DNA from 4 places in the Streptomyces sp. NPDC050842 genome. Region 2 is predicted to be linked to each of the others. Evidence: riboswitches for the same ligand, from Rfam matches in the RefSeq annotation. Region 2 holds a riboswitch; each other region holds the start of a gene.

Region 1 (4,199 bases), on a different contig from region 2:
GAGCAGCGCGATCGCCCGCCCCTCCGGCACCGCGAAGTCCACGTCCGACAGCACCGCCGGCCCGTCCTCGTAGGCGAAACCCGCCTTCACCAGCTCCACGACGGGCGTCGCGGAGGTCGTCGGAGACGTCACGGCAGGAACCTTTCGAGTACGAGGGTGAGGGCGACGAGCCCGCAGAGGAGCCCGCCGGCCGTCGCCAGGAACCGGCGGGAGACCGCGGCCGCGGGGACCAGGACCCGCAGGGTCCCGTCGTAGCCGCGCCCGGCGAGCCCGGACTGCAGGCGCTGGGCCCGGTCGAAGGCGCGCACGAACGACGTGGCGCCGAGGCCGGCGAGCGAGCGCCAGGTCGCCGCCCGGGTGGTGTGCCCGAGGCGGGCGGCCTGCGCCTGACGGATCTTGGACAGGGAGTCGAGGAGCAGGAAGATGATCCGGTACATCACGAGCGCCACGTCCACCACGGGAGCGGGCACCCCCGCACGGACGAGCCGGGGGAGCACGTCGGAGACGGGCGTCGTGAACGCGAAGAGCAGCACCCCCAGCGAGGCGGCGGCGGTCCGCAGCAGCAGCTCGCCCGCGTGGACGGGCCCGCCGGGCGCGAGGGCCACGAACCCCCGCGCCCCGCCCACCTCGAAGAGCAGCGGCACCGCGCCCGTGACGCAGAACCCGAGCGGCACGCGGAACGCCCGCCACAGCTGACGGCCCGCCACCCCGGCCGGGCCGAGCAGGACCACGAGCGTGGCCGCCGCGACGAGCACCGCACCCGGCCACGGCGGCAGACACACCGCGCACAGGGTGAGACCGAAGCCGAGCAGGGCCTTCTCGACGGGATGGCGGCGGCGCCAGCGACTGCTGTGCGCCGCCGCGTCGATCGGCAACATGGGCGGCTACGCGTCCTTGTCCCCGGCGTCGACGCGCGAGTCCGCACGCGCGACACCCTCCGCGCTCTCCATACCATCCCCGGCCTGCGCCAGCGCGCGGGCCTCACCCTGCCGACGTCCGCGCCGCACACCGAAGTAGTAGGCGAGGACACCGGCGCCCAGCGCCGCCTGGAGGGCGAACAGCGCCGACTCGATCTCCCCCGACGGAGGCTCGTACAGGGGGCTGAACCACGGTTCGTAGTCCGGCTGGAGCTCCGTGATCGCGGTCTCCGCCTCCGCGTCCGCCCCGGCGAACGGCTCCTCCTTGTGGTCGCCGAGCCCCAGCGCGAGCGGCAGCACCGCGAGCGCGGCGACGACGAGCAGCAGCAGGGCGTTGATCTTCGTGTTCCGGCTGACGGTGAAGCTCATCGCGCGGCCGCCTCCTCGTGTCGCTTCGTGGCGGACCGGGTCAGGACGCCCAGCCGGGTCAGCTCGCCCTTGCTGGACTGCATGAGCAGCCGCATCACGAGCACGGTGAGCAGGCCCTCGCTCACCGCCAGCGGGATCTGCGTCACGGCGAAGATGGAACCGAACTTGGCCAGGGCGCCCATGATGCCGCTCCCCTGGTCGGGGAAGGCCAGCGCGAGCTGGACGCTCGTGACGCAGTACGTGGACAGGTCGGCGACGAACGCGCCGAAGAAGACGGCGACCATCAGCGGCGCACCGAACCGGCGCACCAGCAGATAGGTCCCGTACCCCGCCCAGGGCCCGACGATCGCCATCGAGAAGGCGTTCGCGCCGAGCGTGGTGAGCCCGCCGTGGGCGAGCAGCAGCGCCTGGAAGAGCAGGGTGATCGTCCCGAGGACCGCCATGATCGGCGGTCGGAAGAGGATCGCGCCCAGACCCGTACCCGTCGGATGCGAGCAACTGCCCGTCACGGACGGGAGCTTGAGCGCGGACAGGACGAACGTGAAGGCGCCGGAGGCGCCGAGCAGCAGGGTGGACTCGGGGTTGGAGCGCACCTCGCGGGTGAGCGCGCGAACCCCGTGGACGACAAACGGAGCGGCCGCGACGCCCCAGGCGGCGGCGTGTACGGGGGGCAGATACCCCTCGGCTATATGCATGGTTGGGAGACCCTCTCCAGCACCTCGTGGATGGACAACGCACCTTGGCCGGTCTCCTGGCTGACGGTCATACGTCCCGACTCCGCCTTCCCACACCGCGGTGGTCTCCCACAACGGTCCAGTGGCTTGCCCACGGGGGTCTCCCACGGGTGTGGAGCCGGAACTCCCGATCACAGTGGCGAGGGCCGCACCGGTACTGCACCGGTTTCCCGTACACCAAGGCCCTGCGACACTAGTGCGTTGACCAGGTGCATTACAACGCGGAGGAGCACGGAGCGGTGAGTGATGTTCGACAGAGGGTCAGTTCCGGGTCGCCACTCGAACCGGAGATCGGCTTTTCCCGGGCCGTTCGAAAGGGTGCGTACGTAGCGGTCGCCGGGACCGCTCCCATCGGCGACGACGGGGCCGCCGTCGCGCCGGGCGACGTGTACGCCCAGACCGCCAGGTGTCTCGACATCGCCGAGGCGGCGCTGAAGGCGGCGGGTGCGTCCCTGGACGACGTCGTGCGCACCCGCGTCATGCTCACCGACGTGACCTCGTGGAAGGAGGCCGCGCGGGCCCACGGGGAGCGGTTCGCGGAGGTGCGGCCGGTGACGACCTTCGTCGAGGTCTCGCGGTTCATCGATCCCGCGTGGCTCGTCGAGGTGGAGCTCGACGCGGTCGTGGACTGACGACGGGGGGAGCGGGCCGACAGTCGGCCGGCCCGCCACTGCTCCGTACTACTTCGGCTCCGTCGCGATCTGGATCAGGTTGCCGCAGGTGTCGTCGAAGACGGCGGTGGTGACGGGGCCCATCTCCAGGGGCTCCTGGGTGAAGTGGACGCCGAGGCCGCGCAGACGGGCGTACTCCGCCCGCACGTCGTCGACCGCGAACTGGGCCAGCGGGATGCCGTCCTGGACCAGCGCGTCGCGGTACGGCTTGACCGCCGGATGGCCGGCGGGCTCCAGGAGGAGTTCGGTGCCGGCGGGCTCGTGGGGCGAGACGACCGTCAGCCACCGGTCCGTCTCGCCCAGCGGGACGTCGTGCTTCTTCACGAAGCCGAGGATCTCGGTGTAGAAACGCTCGGCCTTGGCCTGGTCGTCGACGAAGACGCTGGTCAGATGGATCTTCATGAGGTGCTCTTCTCCGGTCCTGGGGTGTCGGGCACGGGCCATCGCTCGGTGATGTGCCGCAGGGGGGCGGTGTTCAGGTCGTGGAACTTGTACCGGCCCTCCCGCCTGGTCTCGACGAGCCCGGCGGCCTCCAGCACGGCGAGGTGCTGGGAGACCCCCTGGCGCGAGATGCCGAGCTGATGCCTCATGCTCAGCCGCGAACAGATCTCGAACAGTGTCTGTCCGGATTTCTCCGTGAGCTCGTCGAGGATCGTGCGGCGGGTGGGGTCGGCCAAGGCTTTGAAAAGGTCGTCGGCCACCACTCCAGGATAGGCAACTCCTCGCTTGCCTATCAAGTCGACACCCTCACTCCCTGGCGCCGTCACTCACTGCTTGCGATAGGTGTACGCCTCCGAGGCCGCCGAGGCCACCGCGTCGAGATCCCCGCCCGCGCTCGCCGTCACCAGCGCCGCGACCGCGCCCTCGACGAACGGCGCGTCGATCAGCCGGGAGCCCTCCGGCAGCGCGTCGCCCTCGGCGAGCAGCGCCTTCACCGTCAGGACCGCACTGCCGAGGTCGACCAGGAGCGCCACCCCGGCGCCGCCGTCGACGGCCTCCGCCGCCGCGCGGATCAGCTCGGCGCTCGTCCCGAGACCGCCGTCGGGGAGCCCGCCCGCCGGCAGGATCGGCGCGGTCCCGCCCCCGCCCGCGAGGCCCTGGGCCAGCGCCGCCACCGCGGCCGCGACATCCGCGCTGTGCGAGACCAGCACGATGCCGACCGGCGCGGTCGCGCTCACCCGGCGCCCTCCGTACGGGCTGCGGCGGCGAGTTCGGCGAACAACAGCGCCGACGACGTCGCCCCCGGGTCCTGGTGCCCGATCGACCGCTCGCCGAGATAGCTGGCCCTGCCCTTGCGCGCCCGGAGCGGTACGGTCGCGAGGGCGCCCTCCTCGGCCGCCGCGCGCGCCGCACCGAAGGAGCTCCGCAGTCCCTCCACGGCCGGGACGAGCGCGTCCAGCATCGTCTTGTCGCCCACCTGGGCGCCACCCAACTGGCCCACAGCGGCCACCCCGGCACCGAACGCCTCCGCGAGCCGCTCCCGGGCGACACGCTCGTCCTCGCCCAGT
Region 2 (4,199 bases):
CGGCCCCGAGGAACGCGCCGCCGGTGACGGAGACGACTCCCCCGCCGACGCCGAGGACGACGACCAGGACGGCGCCGGTCGAGGCCCCCGAGGAGACGCCGAGGACGAAGGGATCGGCGAGCGGATTGCGCAGGAGCGACTGCATGACCGCCCCGCACACGGCGAGTCCGGCGCCGCACACGGCCGCGAGGAGGGTACGGGGCAGGCGCAGGTTCCAGACGATCCCGTCCCGGATCGGGGACAGGTCCGAGGCGCCCCCGGTCAGGTGGGCGACGACGACGGACCACACCTCGCCGACGCGGATGTCCGCCGGCCCGATGGTGATCGCCGCGGCGGCCGACGCGCAGAGGACGGCGAGCCCGGCCACGGCCCACGCCAGTGTCCGGCCGCCGGACAGCGCTCCGCTCCCGCGCGGCACCTCGACCGACTCGACCGGGCGCGTGAGGGTCACTTGGCGAGCCCGTACGAGCGGAGCGCGGCCGCCACCTTCTCGACGCCCTCGACGGTACGGATCGTGGGGTTCATCGCCTGTCCGCTGAGCAGCACGTACCGCTTCTTCTTCACCGCCGTCATGTTCCTGGTGACCGGGTCGGACTCCAGGAACGCGATCTTCTTCGCGGCGCTCTCGGCCGACTGGGAACGGCGGGTCAGATCGCCGATCACGAGCACGTCCGGGTCGCGGTCCGCGACGGTCTCCCAGTTGATCTGGGGCCACTCCTCGCGGGTGTCGTCGAAGACGTTCTTCGCGCCGAGCGCGCGGGTCACGATGCCGGGGGCGCCGCAACAGCCCGCCATGTAGGGGGACTCGGAGTTGGCGAACCAATAGAGGACCGTGGCGTCCGTGAAGTCGCCGGACGACGTCGCCTTCGCCACCCGGCCTTCGAGTTCGGCGACGAGCTTCTCGCCTCGCTCCGGCACCCCGAACACCCGGGCCAGGTCGCGGATCTCGCCGTGGACGGTCTCCATCGTGAGCGGCCGGGTGCGGACACCGTCGCCGTCGCCGCTGTTGTCCTTGTCGGCGCAGTCGGTCGGCGAGAGGTACGTGGGGACGCCCAGTTTCGCGAACTGCTCGCGGGGCGCGACGCCGCCCTTGCCGAGGGTGTACGCGAACGAGGCCGCGGCGAAGTCGGGTTCGGTGTCGAGGACCTTCTCGAAGGAGGGGTAGCGGTCGGCGAGGCGCGGCACCTTCGCGTTCTGCGCCTCGAGCCCCTTGAGGACGGGGTCGGTCCAGGTCCCGGTGCCGACCATCCGGTCGGCCAGGCCGAGGGAGAGCAGGATCTCGGCGGCACCCTGGTCGAGGGCGACGGCCCGCCGGGGCGGGCGGTCGATCCGTACGCGCTCACCGCAGTTGTCGAGGGTCACGGGGTAGCCGGATCCCGAGCCTTCGGCGGGACTCTTCGCCGACGGCGTCGTGGCGGGTCCGCCGCCACAGCCCGTCGCGGTCACGAGCAGGGTCAGGGCGCCGGCGAGAAGCAGCGCGGCGGAACGGACGGGGTGTGCGAGCGGCACGGAGCATTCCTCTGCGTCCACGGCTCATACGCGGAGCCTGTCGTACGGTGCTCCCCGGTCGACGGCGTGACGCCGGGGCCGCCAGCAGGTCTTCGGACTCGGGGTCATCCGGACGGGGCGCCTTCCCGGGCCTGTTCCGCCGCCCAGTGGCCGATGCTCCGCCCGTCGCCCTCACCGCTGCGCGTCAGCTCCGGTTTCCCACCGGATTCCCTGACCCGTACGCTCGCCCGTTCGGGTGAGCGCAAAGGTGCGACTGGCCTCGGCACAGTACCACCGGGGACCCGTCGCGCCTCCGGGCGCGGACCGTCACGACACCCCCCAGGTCAGAGGCGCAGTTCCTTCGCCTCGAAGCGGCCGTCGCCGAGGACGAGGACGAAGGTGACCTGCTGGCCCTCGGAGACCGTCCGCACCTCTCCCTCGATGTCCGCGGCGCTGAAGTAGACCTGTTCCTCGGAATCCACCGGGACGACGAAGCCGTACCCGCCGAGACGGTTGAAGGACTGGACGAACCCTTTGCTTCTGCCTTCCACGGCGGCCTCCCTGTCGTCACCGGCGATGTGCCTCTCAGGGGAGATCTACCCCGTCGGCGCGCACTTCGCCCGTCACGGGACACCGCCGTGGGCGGTGACGACGATCACGGAGACGCCGGTGAGGACGGCGCCGAGCCCGTTGAGCGCGGCCCTGCCCCACTGACGGGTCGCCCGCCAGTGCAGGACCATGCCGGCAATGCAGGACCATGCCGGTCTGCGCGAGGGTGAAGCCGACGAAGACCCCGATCGCGAAGAGCGGGACGAGGGTGCTGGCGTCGCCGCCGGAGAAGACGAGCAGGCCTCCAGCCGCGGTCCACCGCCACGGCGTCGTCTGGCTCGCGGTGACCTGGACGGCCCCGATGTGCGGGACACCCTCCACGATCTCGTAGAATCTTCAACAGAGGCCCGGTGTCGGAGATCCCCCGTGTCCGTCACCGGGCCTCGCCGACTTCACGGCACGTCCCGCGGCCCGCCGATCAGTCCCGGGTCCGGGTCCATACCGTGCCGCGGGCCTCGTACTCGAGCATCGCCTCCAGACCGTTCGCCGCGTCCGGGCCCAGCTCGCGGCGGACCAGCCAGAGGGCGAGCTCCAGACCGGACGTGACGCCGCCGGCGGTCACCAGGTCGCCGTCGTCGACCACCCGGGCCCTCTTCAGGAAGCCGCCCTGCCGCTCCAGATCGGGCCGGGCCTTGTGGTGGGTGGTGCAGGGACGGCCCCGGGTGAGCCCGGCCGCCGCGAGGAGCATCACGCCCGTGCACAGGGCGGTGACGGTGAGCCCCGGCCGGGCCGCCGCCGCGAGGGCACGGGGCAGGACGCCCTTGTCGATCTCGGCCCACACCCCGGGGCTGTCGCGGCGCGCGTAGCCGCCGCCGGGCACGACGAGCAGCTCGGCCCTGTGCGGGGCCCAGGGGTGCTCGACGCGGACCTTCGTCCCGTAGGCGGCGGTGACGGTGCCGGGACCGGAGGTGGTGACGTAACGGACCTCCACCGGGCGGTCGGTGAAGAACCCGGCGGCCGCGAGCACCTCGTAGGGCGCGGCGAAGTCGAGCTCCTCGACTCCGTCGAAGAGGACGAGCTGGACGCGTAACGGCTTCTCTGTGGCGGGTCCGGTGCGGGCGGGTCCCGTGGCGGCTTCGGCGGGTCCCGCGGCGACGCCCGCGAGGGCGGAGGCGGCACCGAGGGTGGAGGTGGCGCGGAGCAGGTCGCGGCGGTTCATGGCTCTCCCCGGGTCGTGGACGGACGAAGGGGACAGCCGTGGGAAAAGGCCGATCCGGACCGTTCGTTCCCGGCGGTCGTCACCGGCCGTCCGTCCCGCTGAGTCAGTCGGACGGCCCCGCCGCCCGGTTCCCGCGCGCGGCCGGTCGGCGCCTCAGCGGCCGCCGGGGTACGCGGTCCGCGCCGTGATCCGGGCGATGCGGCGCGCCGACTCCTCCGGGGAGGCCACGGGCCGGACGATGTGGCTGACCGTGAGCCGCACGATCGTCTCGACCGCGAGACGCCGCGACTCCTCGTCCACATCGGGCCAGGTCTCGATCGCGTACGCGTCGACCATCGCCGTCGAGGCGAGGAGAGCGCCCTCGCCGCCCCGCTCGGCCACCAGGACCCCCTTGATCAGCGGGTTGTCCGCGGCCTGCTGAAGGGTGTAGCCGACCCCGGCGGCGGCCGCGGCCTCCAATTCGCCCCGGTGGCCGTCCAGTTCGCGCTGGATGCCGCGCAGGAAGCCGTCCAGCTCGCGCTGGACCAGGGCGTTGCCGATGGCGTCCTTCGAGCCGAACTCGTTGTAGAGCGTCTGGCGGCTGATCCCGGCGGCCCGCGCGATGGCGGTCATGCGCAGCCCGCCCCAGCCCTCCGCGGCGACGACGCGGTAGGCGGCGTCGAGCACTTGCTCGCGCAGGAGAAACCGGACGCTCTCGCGGAAACGTGTCATCGTGGCCCCACTTTATCCACGGTGACAGGCCCGCCCGTCCCCGTACGGACGAGCGGACAGGCCCTCCCGTCACCCGCTCCAGGTGAGCCGCCCGCCCAGGTACGTCGCCGTGACCGCGGCCTCCTCCGGGAGGCGTTCCGGCGGGACGGTGTACGGGTCTCGGGCGAGGATCGCGAGGTCGGCGCGGAGCCCGGGGCGCAGGGAGCCGAGCTCGTCGTCGAGGTGGAGCTGC
Region 3 (4,199 bases), on a different contig from region 2:
CGGTCCAGCTGCTCTTCCCGCAGCGTGCCGAACGACGTGTCCGGGGCGGGCACGAACCGACGCCCCGCCGCCGCCGCGACCTCCCGCAGGAACGCCCGGCGGAACCCGTCGCTCTCCAGCGAGCCGTGCCAGTGCGTGCCCCACACGGAGCCGACCCGGCATCCGTCGAGGAACGCCTCGCCGCCGCCCACCTCCGCGACGCCGTGATGGATCTCGTACCCCTCGACCCGTTCCCCGAGCGCCTCGCCGACCGGCCGCGCCAGGGTCTTCTCGCGCGCGAACCGCACCCGTACGGGCAGCAGCCCGAGCCCGTCGACGGCCCCGGCCTTCGACTCGACCTCGTCCTCGATGTGCTCGCCGAGCACCTGGAACCCGCCGCAGATCCCGAGCACCGGCCGCCCTTCGGCCGCGCGCCGGGCCAGCTCGCCGGCCAGCCCCCGCTCCCGCAGCCAGGCGAGCGCCTTGACCGTCCCCCGGGTCCCCGGCACGACGACGAGGTCGGCGTCGACGAGTTCCTCCGGCCGGTCCACGAACCGGACGACGACACCCGGCTCGGCGGCCAGCGCGTCGACGTCGGTGAAGTTCGACATGAGCGGGACGGCGCACACGGCGACCCGCAGCACGTCCGCGCCGACCGGCGGCGCGACGACGGACTCGCGCACGGTGCCGCGCAGCGAGACCCGGAGCCCGTCCTCCTCGTCGATGCCGAGCCCGTGCGCGTACGGCAGGACACCGAAGGTCCGGCGCCCGGTCAGCCCGTACAGCATGTCGAGCCCGGGTTCGAGCAGGGTCACGTCACCCCGGAACTTGTTCACGAGGTATCCGGCGACGAGCGACTGGTCCTCGGGGCTCAGCAGCGCCGTCGTCCCGAAGAACTGGGCGAAGACCCCGCCCCGGTCGATGTCGCCGACCACGACGACGGGTAGCCGCGCGGCCCGCGCGATGCCCATGTTCACGATGTCCGTGCGCCGCAGGTTGATCTCGGCCGGACTGCCCGCCCCCTCGCAGATCACGGCGTCGTACATGCCCCGGAGTTCCTCCAGGCACGCCATGACCGGCTCGAAGAGCTCCTTCTGCCGCCCCCCGCGCAGTGCCTTCCCGGGGGACGACCCCCCGGACCCCCCGAAGAACCCGCGTGCGCTCATCTCGCCCACCGGCTTGCCCATCAGGACGACCTGGCTGGAGCGGTCGCTGCCCGGCTTGAGCAGGACCGGGTTCATGAGCGCGGTCGGCTCGACCCGGGCGGCCTGCGCCTGCATGGCCTGGGCCCGCCCGATCTCGGCGCCCTCGCGGGTCACGAAGGAGTTGAGGGACATGTTCTGCCCCTTGAACGGCGCCACCTTCAGGCCCTTGCGGACCAGCCAGCGGCAGATGCCGGCCGTCACGACGCTCTTGCCGGCGTCGGACGTGGTCCCGGCGACCAGCAGGCCCCCACCCCTCATGCGTTCCTCCGCTTCGCGCGCTTCACGGCACCGATGATCATGCGGCCGCCGACACAGGCGGCCAGGGTCAGTACGGTCACCCGGCGGGAGAGCCGGACCGCCCGGTCGATGTCGGCGACCTCGACGGGCCGCCCTTCCCCGTTGAGCACGGGCCGGTGCTCGACCCGCCCGCCGTACGAGAGGGTCCCCCCGAGCCGTACGCCGAGGGCGCCCGCGAAGGAGGCCTCGACGGGGCCCGCGTTGGGGCTCGGGTGCTTGTCGGCGTCCGCCCGCCAGGCCCGTACGGCCCCGCGCGGATTGCCTCCGGCGAGCGTCGCGGCGACGGCCGTCAGCCGGGCCCCGGGCCAGCCGGCCACGTCGTCGAGCCGGGCCGAGGCCCAGCCGAAGCGGCGGTGGCGCGGGGACTTGTGGCCGACCATCGCGTCGAGGGTGTTGACCGCCCGGAAGGCGACGAGGCCCGGCACGCCCGCGACGGCACCCCAGAAGAGGGCGCCGACCACGGCGTCGGAGGTGTTCTCGGCGACGGACTCGACGACCGCGCGGGCCATCGCGGGGCCGTCCAGGGACTGCGGGTCGCGCCCGCACAGGTGCGGCAGCCGCTCCCGGGCGACCTCCAGGTCCCCGACGGCGAGCGCCCCGCCGATCGCGCGGGCCTCCCGCCCCAGGGTCGTGCCGCCGACGACGGCCCAGACGGAGGCGGCGGTCAGCGCCACGGCGGCGGCCGGCCGGTCCCGTACGGCCCGGGCGGCGAGTGCGCCGAGGGCGGCGGTGGAGCCGGCGCAGACGGCGGTGTGCAGGGCGCCCCAGCCGCGGTGGTCGTGGTGCAGGCGCTGCTCGACGGCGGCGGCCGCGCGGCCGAAGACGGCGACGGGATGTCCGCGGCGGGGATCGCCGACGAGCCGGTCGACGGCGAGCCCGAGGGCCGCGCCGTACGCGAATCCGTCCCGGGAGAGGCGGCTGGCTCTGATGCGGCCGGGCATGGCGCAGGTCCTCACTCAGGGTCCGCGCCCTGGATCGACGTGACCGGCGGCGAGAGTTCCTGACTCCCGGACCCTTCGGATCCGGTCACAGTGGCGGGACCGCGCCGGATTCGCACCGGACTTCCTCTGCTGCCGCCGTAATGGCCTCGGCAGTCCACCACGGCCCGCGAACACCCGTCAACCCACCCTTGACCTGCGACAGGTCACTGTGCGAAGCACCACAGACACGGGCCCCGGCAAGCACCACGAACACGGCGGCCGGGCGGCCCGCACCCGAAGGTGCGGACCGCCCGGCCGATGTACTGCGGAGTGGCGAGGACCGTCAGGCGACGATCAGGTAGATGCCGTAGGCCACGGCCGCCAGGCACGCGGCGAAGCAGGCGTAGGCGCCGGTCCGGGCCATCGTGGCCGAGCCGCCCTGGGCGGCGGCCTGCTCCTGCTTGGAGAGGCCGATGATGCCGAGGGTGAAGAGGCCCACGAGGGCGACGGTCGCCACGAGGCTGACTCCGAAGACGGAGCCGAGAGCTGCCCAGTCGATCTTCATGTCGTTGGTTCCTTACACCGCTGCGGCGGGGGCCGGGGGAGCGGCCGGGTCCGTGGGAACCGGCGAGGGGATGGTGGTCTTCAGGTCCTCGTCCGCGACGGCGGCGACGGAACCGGCCGGCGGCGGGGTGACGGCCGCGATCGCGGTGGTCACCACACCCGCGGGCTCGGACTCGCCGTCGAGGTCGTCGTCGGTGACGTTGTTGTGGTCGACCGGCTTGCGGCGGGACAGCGACCAGATGACGGCCGAGCCGGAGACCAGCAGGACCGCGACGGCGGCGATGCCCCAGGGACCCTGCTTGGTGAGGAACTCGGCGCCGGCGCCGACCAGGCCCGCGGCGGGCAGGGTCAGACCCCAGGCGACGAACATCCGGGTCGCGGTCGACCAGCGGACGACACCGCCCTTGCGGCCGAGGCCCGCGCCCATCACGGCACCCGAGCAGGACTGGGTGGTGGAGAGGGAGAAGCCGAGGTGCGAGGAGGCCAGGATGACCGTGGCGGCGCTGGTCTGGGCGGCGAAGCCCTGCTGCGGCTGGAGGTCGGTGAGGCCCTTGCCCATGGTGCGGATGATGCGCCAGCCGCCGAGGTAGGTGCCGAGCGCGATCGCGACGCCGGCGGCGACGATGACCCAGAGGGGCGGGTTGGAGCCGGGGGCGACGACGCCCTGGGTGACCAGGGCGAGGGTGATGATGCCCATCGTCTTCTGGGCGTCGTTGGTGCCGTGGGCGAGGGAGACGAGACCCGCGGAGGCGATCTGGCCGACCCGGTAGCCCTTGGCGGTGTGCTTCGTGTCGGTGTTGGCGCCGATCTTGTACGTCAGCCGGGTGGCCAGCATCGCGGCGAGGCCGGCGACGAGCGGCGCGGCGATGGCGGGGATGAGGACCTTGGTGACGATGGTCGGGCCGTTCACGGCCGACCAGCCGGCCGACATGACCGCGGCGCCGATGAGGCCGCCGAAGAGGGCGTGGGAGGAGCTGGACGGCAGGCCCACGAGCCAGGTCAGCAGGTTCCACAGGATGGCGCCCACGAGCGCCGCGAAGATCACTTCTGTACGAATGCCCTCTTCGTTGATGATCCCGCCGGAGATCGTCTTGGCGACCTCCACGGACAGGAACGCGCCGACGAGGTTCAGCACGGCGGACATGGCCACCGCCGTCTTGGGCTTCAGGGCACCGGTCGAGATGGTCGTGGCCATCGCGTTGGCGGTGTCGTGGAAACCGTTCGTGAAATCGAA
Region 4 (4,199 bases), on a different contig from region 2:
CGTGAGGTGATCCGCCGCAACACCACGATCCTGCCGCTGTACTCGCTGATGCTGGGCCTGCTCGCGCTGCTCGGCTTCATGGCCATCGCCGCCGGGATCCAGGTCAAGAACGGCCAGCTCGCCATCCCGCAGCTCTTCGAGACCATGTTCCCGGACTGGTTCGCGGGCGTCGCCTTCGCCGCGATCGGCATCGGCGCGCTCGTCCCGGCCGCGATCATGTCGATCGCCGCGGCCAACCTCTTCACCCGCAACATCTACAAGGACTTCATCAAACCGGACGCGACCCCGGCGCAGGAGACCAAGGTCTCCAAGCTGGTCTCGCTCCTGGTGAAGGTCGGCGCGCTCGCCTTCGTCCTCACCATGGACAAGACGGTCGCGATCAACTTCCAGCTCCTCGGCGGCATCTGGATCCTCCAGACCTTCCCGGCGCTGGTCGGCGGCCTCTTCACCCGCTGGTTCCACCGCTGGGCGCTGCTCGCCGGCTGGGCCGTCGGCATGGTCTACGGCACGGTCGCCGCGTACGGCGTCGCCAGCCCGACGCAGAAGCACTTCGGCGGTTCCTCCGCCGAGATCCCGGGCATCGGCGAGATCGGCTACATCGGTCTCACCGCCTTCGTCCTCAACCTCGTCGTCACGGTCGTCCTGACCTTCGTCCTCAAGGCCGTGAAGGCCCCCGAGGGCGTCGACGAGACGTCCCCGTCGGACTACACGGCCGACGCGCCGACCCGCACGGCGAAGCCGGACACGGACCCGACGCCGGACGCGAAGGTCGGCGCCGGAGTGCACTGACCTCGCGGTACGACGCAGGGGGCCCGGGATCTCCGCCAGGAAATCCCGGGCCCCCGCGCGTGCCCCCGGGGCAGACTGGCTCCATGGACTTCACGATCAGGGCGGTACGGCCCGAGGAGTACGAAGAACTCGGGGAACTCACCGGGCTGACCTATCTGAACGACGGGCTGCTGCTGTACGGCGAGGACGACTTCTACCTGGCCGTGCTGCGCGACACCGCCCGCCGGGCCCGCGAGGCCGAGGTGCTCGTCGCCGTCGACGCGGACGAGGCGATCATCGGCGGGGTGACCTTCGCCTCGGGCGGCACCACCTGGGCGGACATCGCCGTCGCCGGCGAGGCCGAGTTCCGGATGCTCGTGGTCGCGCCGGAGGCCCGCGGCAGGGGCGTCGGAGAGGCCCTCGTACGCCACTGCGCGGACCGCGCGCGGGCCGTGCCCGAGTGCGCGCGGCTCGTGCTCTCCACGGACGCGAAGATGGTCTCCGCGCACCGGATATACGAGCGGATGGGCTTCGTCCGCACCCCGGAGCGGGACTGGGAGCCGGTTCCCGGCCACCGGCTGCGGACCTACGCCCTGGAGTTCTGACACCCAAAGCAACCGAGGGCGACACAACATGTGGGGGGTGCCGCAAGCGGCGCCCCCCACATGTATGCTCATGCTCGCTGTCGACGCAGGGAAATCCGGCGCGAATCCGGAACTGTCCCGCAACGGTGTGCTTCGTACCCATACGCGCGTACGAGGCGAGTCCGAGGACCTGCCGACAGCGCGCCCGGTCCGACCGTTCCGGGTGTCACTGACGTCCGGGCCTCGCGGAGTGGGCCGGTGGACGCGGCGCATCCGGCGTACGGATGCCCGCCTGCCCGCCTTCCCCCGCCCGCGGCCCCGAGCCGAGCGAGGGAGAGCCCCACGTGACCATCGCGCCCGCCGATCCGGCCACGGCGATCGAGAGCGACGGACCCGGCACCGTGCTGCTGCGGACCCTGACCGATCTCACCGCCGACCTGCCCGACACCGACCCCGGCAAGGTCGCCGCCGCCGCGCTCCGCGGCCGCAGCGCCACGTCGGACGAGGCGGAACTGCGCGAGCTGGCCACCGAGGCGGCCGCCGGCCTGATCTCCGAGGACCCGGCCTACTCCCGGCTCGCCGCCCGGCTCCTGACGATCACCATCGCCGACGAGGCCGCGAGCCAGGGCGCGGTCTGCTTCTCCGCCTCCGTGGCCGTCGGCCACCGCGAGGGTCTGATCGCCGACCGCACCGCCGACTTCGTCGCGCTGCACGCGGACCGGCTCGACGCGACCGTCGACCAGGCCGCCGACGACCGCTTCGGCTACTTCGGTCTGCGCACCCTCTTCTCGCGCTACCTGCTGCGCCACCCGATCACCCGCAAGGTGATCGAGACCCCGCAGCACTTCATGCTCCGTGTCGCCTGCGGCCTCGCCGAGGACGAGACGGTCCGCGCGCTCGACGAGGTGGCCGCCCTGTACGGCCTGATGAGCCGCCTGGACTACCTCCCGTCCTCCCCCACGCTCTTCAACTCCGGCACCCGCCACCCGCAGATGTCCTCCTGCTATCTCCTCGACTCCCCGCAGGACGAGCTGGACTCCATCTACGACCGCTACCACCAGGTCGCGCGCCTCTCGAAGCACGCGGGCGGCATCGGCCTGTCCTACTCCCGCATCCGCGCCCGCGGTTCCCTCATCCGCGGCACCAACGGGCACTCCAACGGCATCGTGCCGTTCCTCAAGACGCTCGACGCCTCCGTCGCCGCCGTGAACCAGGGCGGCCGTCGCAAGGGCGCCGCCGCCGTCTACCTGGAGACCTGGCACGCGGACATCGAGGAGTTCCTGGAGCTCCGCGACAACACGGGCGAGGACCAGCGCCGTACGCACAACCTGAACCTGGCGCACTGGATCCCGGACGAGTTCATGCGCCGGGTCAACGCGGACGCCGAGTGGTCGCTCTTCTCCCCGGCCGACGTGCCCGAGCTCGTCGACCTGTGGGGCGAGGAGTTCGACGCCGCCTACCGCGCCGCCGAGGCGAAGGGCCTGGCCCGCAAGAGCATGCCGGCCCGTGACCTGTACGGCCGGATGATGCGGACCCTGGCCCAGACCGGCAACGGCTGGATGACCTTCAAGGACGCCTCGAACCGGACGGCCAACCAGACCGCCGAGCCCGGCACTGTCGTCCACTCCTCGAATCTGTGCACCGAGATCATCGAGGTCACGAACGACGGCGAGACGGCCGTCTGCAACCTCGGTTCGGTGAACCTGGGTTCGTTCGTGGTCGGCGGGGACATCGACTGGGAGCGGCTCGACGCGACCGTCCGCACGGCCGTCACCTTCCTCGACCGGGTGGTCGACATCAACTTCTACCCGACCGAGCAGGCCGGGCGTTCCAACGCCCGCTGGCGGCCGGTCGGCCTGGGCGCGATGGGCCTCCAGGACGTCTTCTTCCAGCTGAAGCTGCCGTTCGACTCCCCCGAGGCGCGCGCGCTGTCGACCCGTATCGCGGAGCGGATCATGCTCGCCGCGTACGAGGCGTCCGCCGACCTCGCCGAGCGCAGCGGGCCGGTCCCCGCCTGGGACAAGACCCGCACCGCCCGCGGTGTCCTGCACCCGGACCACTACGACGTGGAGCTCAACTGGCCCGAGCGCTGGGCGGCCCTGCGCGAGCGGATCGCCGCGGTCGGCATGCGCAACAGCCTGCTCCTGGCGATCGCGCCGACGGCGACCATCGCCTCGATCGCGGGCGTGTACGAGTGCATCGAGCCGCAGGTCTCCAACCTCTTCAAGCGCGAGACGCTGTCGGGCGAGTTCCTCCAGGTCAACTCGTACCTCGTCGACGAGCTGAAGCGGCTCGGCGTGTGGGACGCCCAGACCCGGGACGCGCTGCGCGACGCCAGCGGCTCGGTCGCGGGCTTCACCTGGATCCCGGCCGAGGTGCGCGAGCTGTACCGCACGGCGTGGGAGATCCCGCAGCGCGGCCTCATCGACATGGCCGCCGCCCGCACCCCGTTCCTCGACCAGTCGCAGTCCCTGAACCTGTTCCTGGAGACGCCGACGATCGGCAAGCTGTCGTCGATGTACGCGTACGCCTGGAAGCAGGGGCTGAAGACGACGTACTACCTGCGCTCGCGCCCGGCGACCCGGATCGCCCGCGCCGCCCAGGCGTCGACGACGGCCGCCGCGCCCATCCCCGTACAGGCGACCTCCGAAGAGGCCCTCGCCTGCTCTCTCGAAAACCCCGAGTCCTGCGAGGCCTGCCAGTGATGTCCAGCGACAACAAGAACCTGCTCGACCCGGGCTTCGAACTGACCCTCCGTCCGATGCGCTACCCGGACTTCTACGAGCGCTACCGCGACGCGATCAAGAACACGTGGACCGTGGAGGAGGTCGACCTCCACTCGGACGT

What was found. A riboswitch is a leader RNA that binds a small molecule or an ion and turns the genes downstream of it on or off. The one in region 2 is predicted to bind cobalamin.
Region 1: it holds a riboswitch for cobalamin, as region 2 does, so the genes downstream of both, ACIBG6_RS02995 (energy-coupling factor ABC transporter permease) here and ACIBG6_RS31290 (ABC transporter substrate-binding protein) in region 2, are expected to answer to the same signal.
Region 3: it holds a riboswitch for cobalamin, as region 2 does, so the genes downstream of both, ACIBG6_RS23980 (cobalamin biosynthesis protein) here and ACIBG6_RS31290 (ABC transporter substrate-binding protein) in region 2, are expected to answer to the same signal.
Region 4: it holds a riboswitch for cobalamin, as region 2 does, so the genes downstream of both, ACIBG6_RS15490 (ribonucleoside-diphosphate reductase subunit alpha) here and ACIBG6_RS31290 (ABC transporter substrate-binding protein) in region 2, are expected to answer to the same signal.

The regions. Positions count from the first base shown of each region.
Region 1 covers NZ_JBITGA010000001.1:673,304-677,502, forward strand. Annotated here, with positions in the region: gene ACIBG6_RS02980 (ATP-binding cassette domain-containing protein) at 1-132, opposite strand, end outside; gene cbiQ (cobalt ECF transporter T component CbiQ) at 129-878, opposite strand; gene ACIBG6_RS02990 (energy-coupling factor ABC transporter substrate-binding protein) at 885-1,286, opposite strand; gene ACIBG6_RS02995 (energy-coupling factor ABC transporter permease) at 1,283-1,981, opposite strand; cobalamin riboswitch at 2,010-2,245, opposite strand; gene ACIBG6_RS03000 (Rid family hydrolase) at 2,260-2,652, shown strand; gene ACIBG6_RS03005 (VOC family protein) at 2,701-3,093, opposite strand; gene ACIBG6_RS03010 (ArsR/SmtB family transcription factor) at 3,090-3,392, opposite strand; gene ACIBG6_RS03015 (PTS-dependent dihydroxyacetone kinase phosphotransferase subunit DhaM) at 3,459-3,869, opposite strand; gene dhaL (dihydroxyacetone kinase subunit DhaL) at 3,866-4,199, opposite strand, start outside.
Region 2 covers NZ_JBITGA010000010.1:351,404-355,602, forward strand. Annotated here, with positions in the region: gene ACIBG6_RS31285 (FecCD family ABC transporter permease) at 1-451, opposite strand, end outside; gene ACIBG6_RS31290 (ABC transporter substrate-binding protein) at 448-1,509, opposite strand; cobalamin riboswitch at 1,575-1,782, opposite strand; gene ACIBG6_RS31295 (cold-shock protein) at 1,833-2,039, opposite strand; partial or broken gene ACIBG6_RS31300 (amino acid permease) at 2,130-2,346, opposite strand; gene ACIBG6_RS31305 (DJ-1/PfpI family protein) at 2,516-3,256, opposite strand; gene ACIBG6_RS31310 (TetR/AcrR family transcriptional regulator) at 3,410-3,967, opposite strand; gene ACIBG6_RS31315 (amidohydrolase) at 4,037-4,199, opposite strand, start outside.
Region 3 covers NZ_JBITGA010000007.1:58,029-62,227, reverse strand. Annotated here, with positions in the region: gene ACIBG6_RS23985 (cobyric acid synthase) at 1-1,442, opposite strand, end outside; gene ACIBG6_RS23980 (cobalamin biosynthesis protein) at 1,439-2,422, opposite strand; cobalamin riboswitch at 2,456-2,588, opposite strand; gene ACIBG6_RS23975 (hypothetical protein) at 2,745-2,966, opposite strand; gene ACIBG6_RS23970 (anion permease) at 2,979-4,199, opposite strand, start outside.
Region 4 covers NZ_JBITGA010000004.1:527,953-532,151, forward strand. Annotated here, with positions in the region: gene mctP (monocarboxylate uptake permease MctP) at 1-789, shown strand, start outside; gene ACIBG6_RS15485 (GNAT family N-acetyltransferase) at 873-1,373, shown strand; cobalamin riboswitch at 1,431-1,565, shown strand; gene ACIBG6_RS15490 (ribonucleoside-diphosphate reductase subunit alpha) at 1,697-4,057, shown strand; gene ACIBG6_RS15495 (ribonucleotide-diphosphate reductase subunit beta) at 4,057-4,199, shown strand, end outside.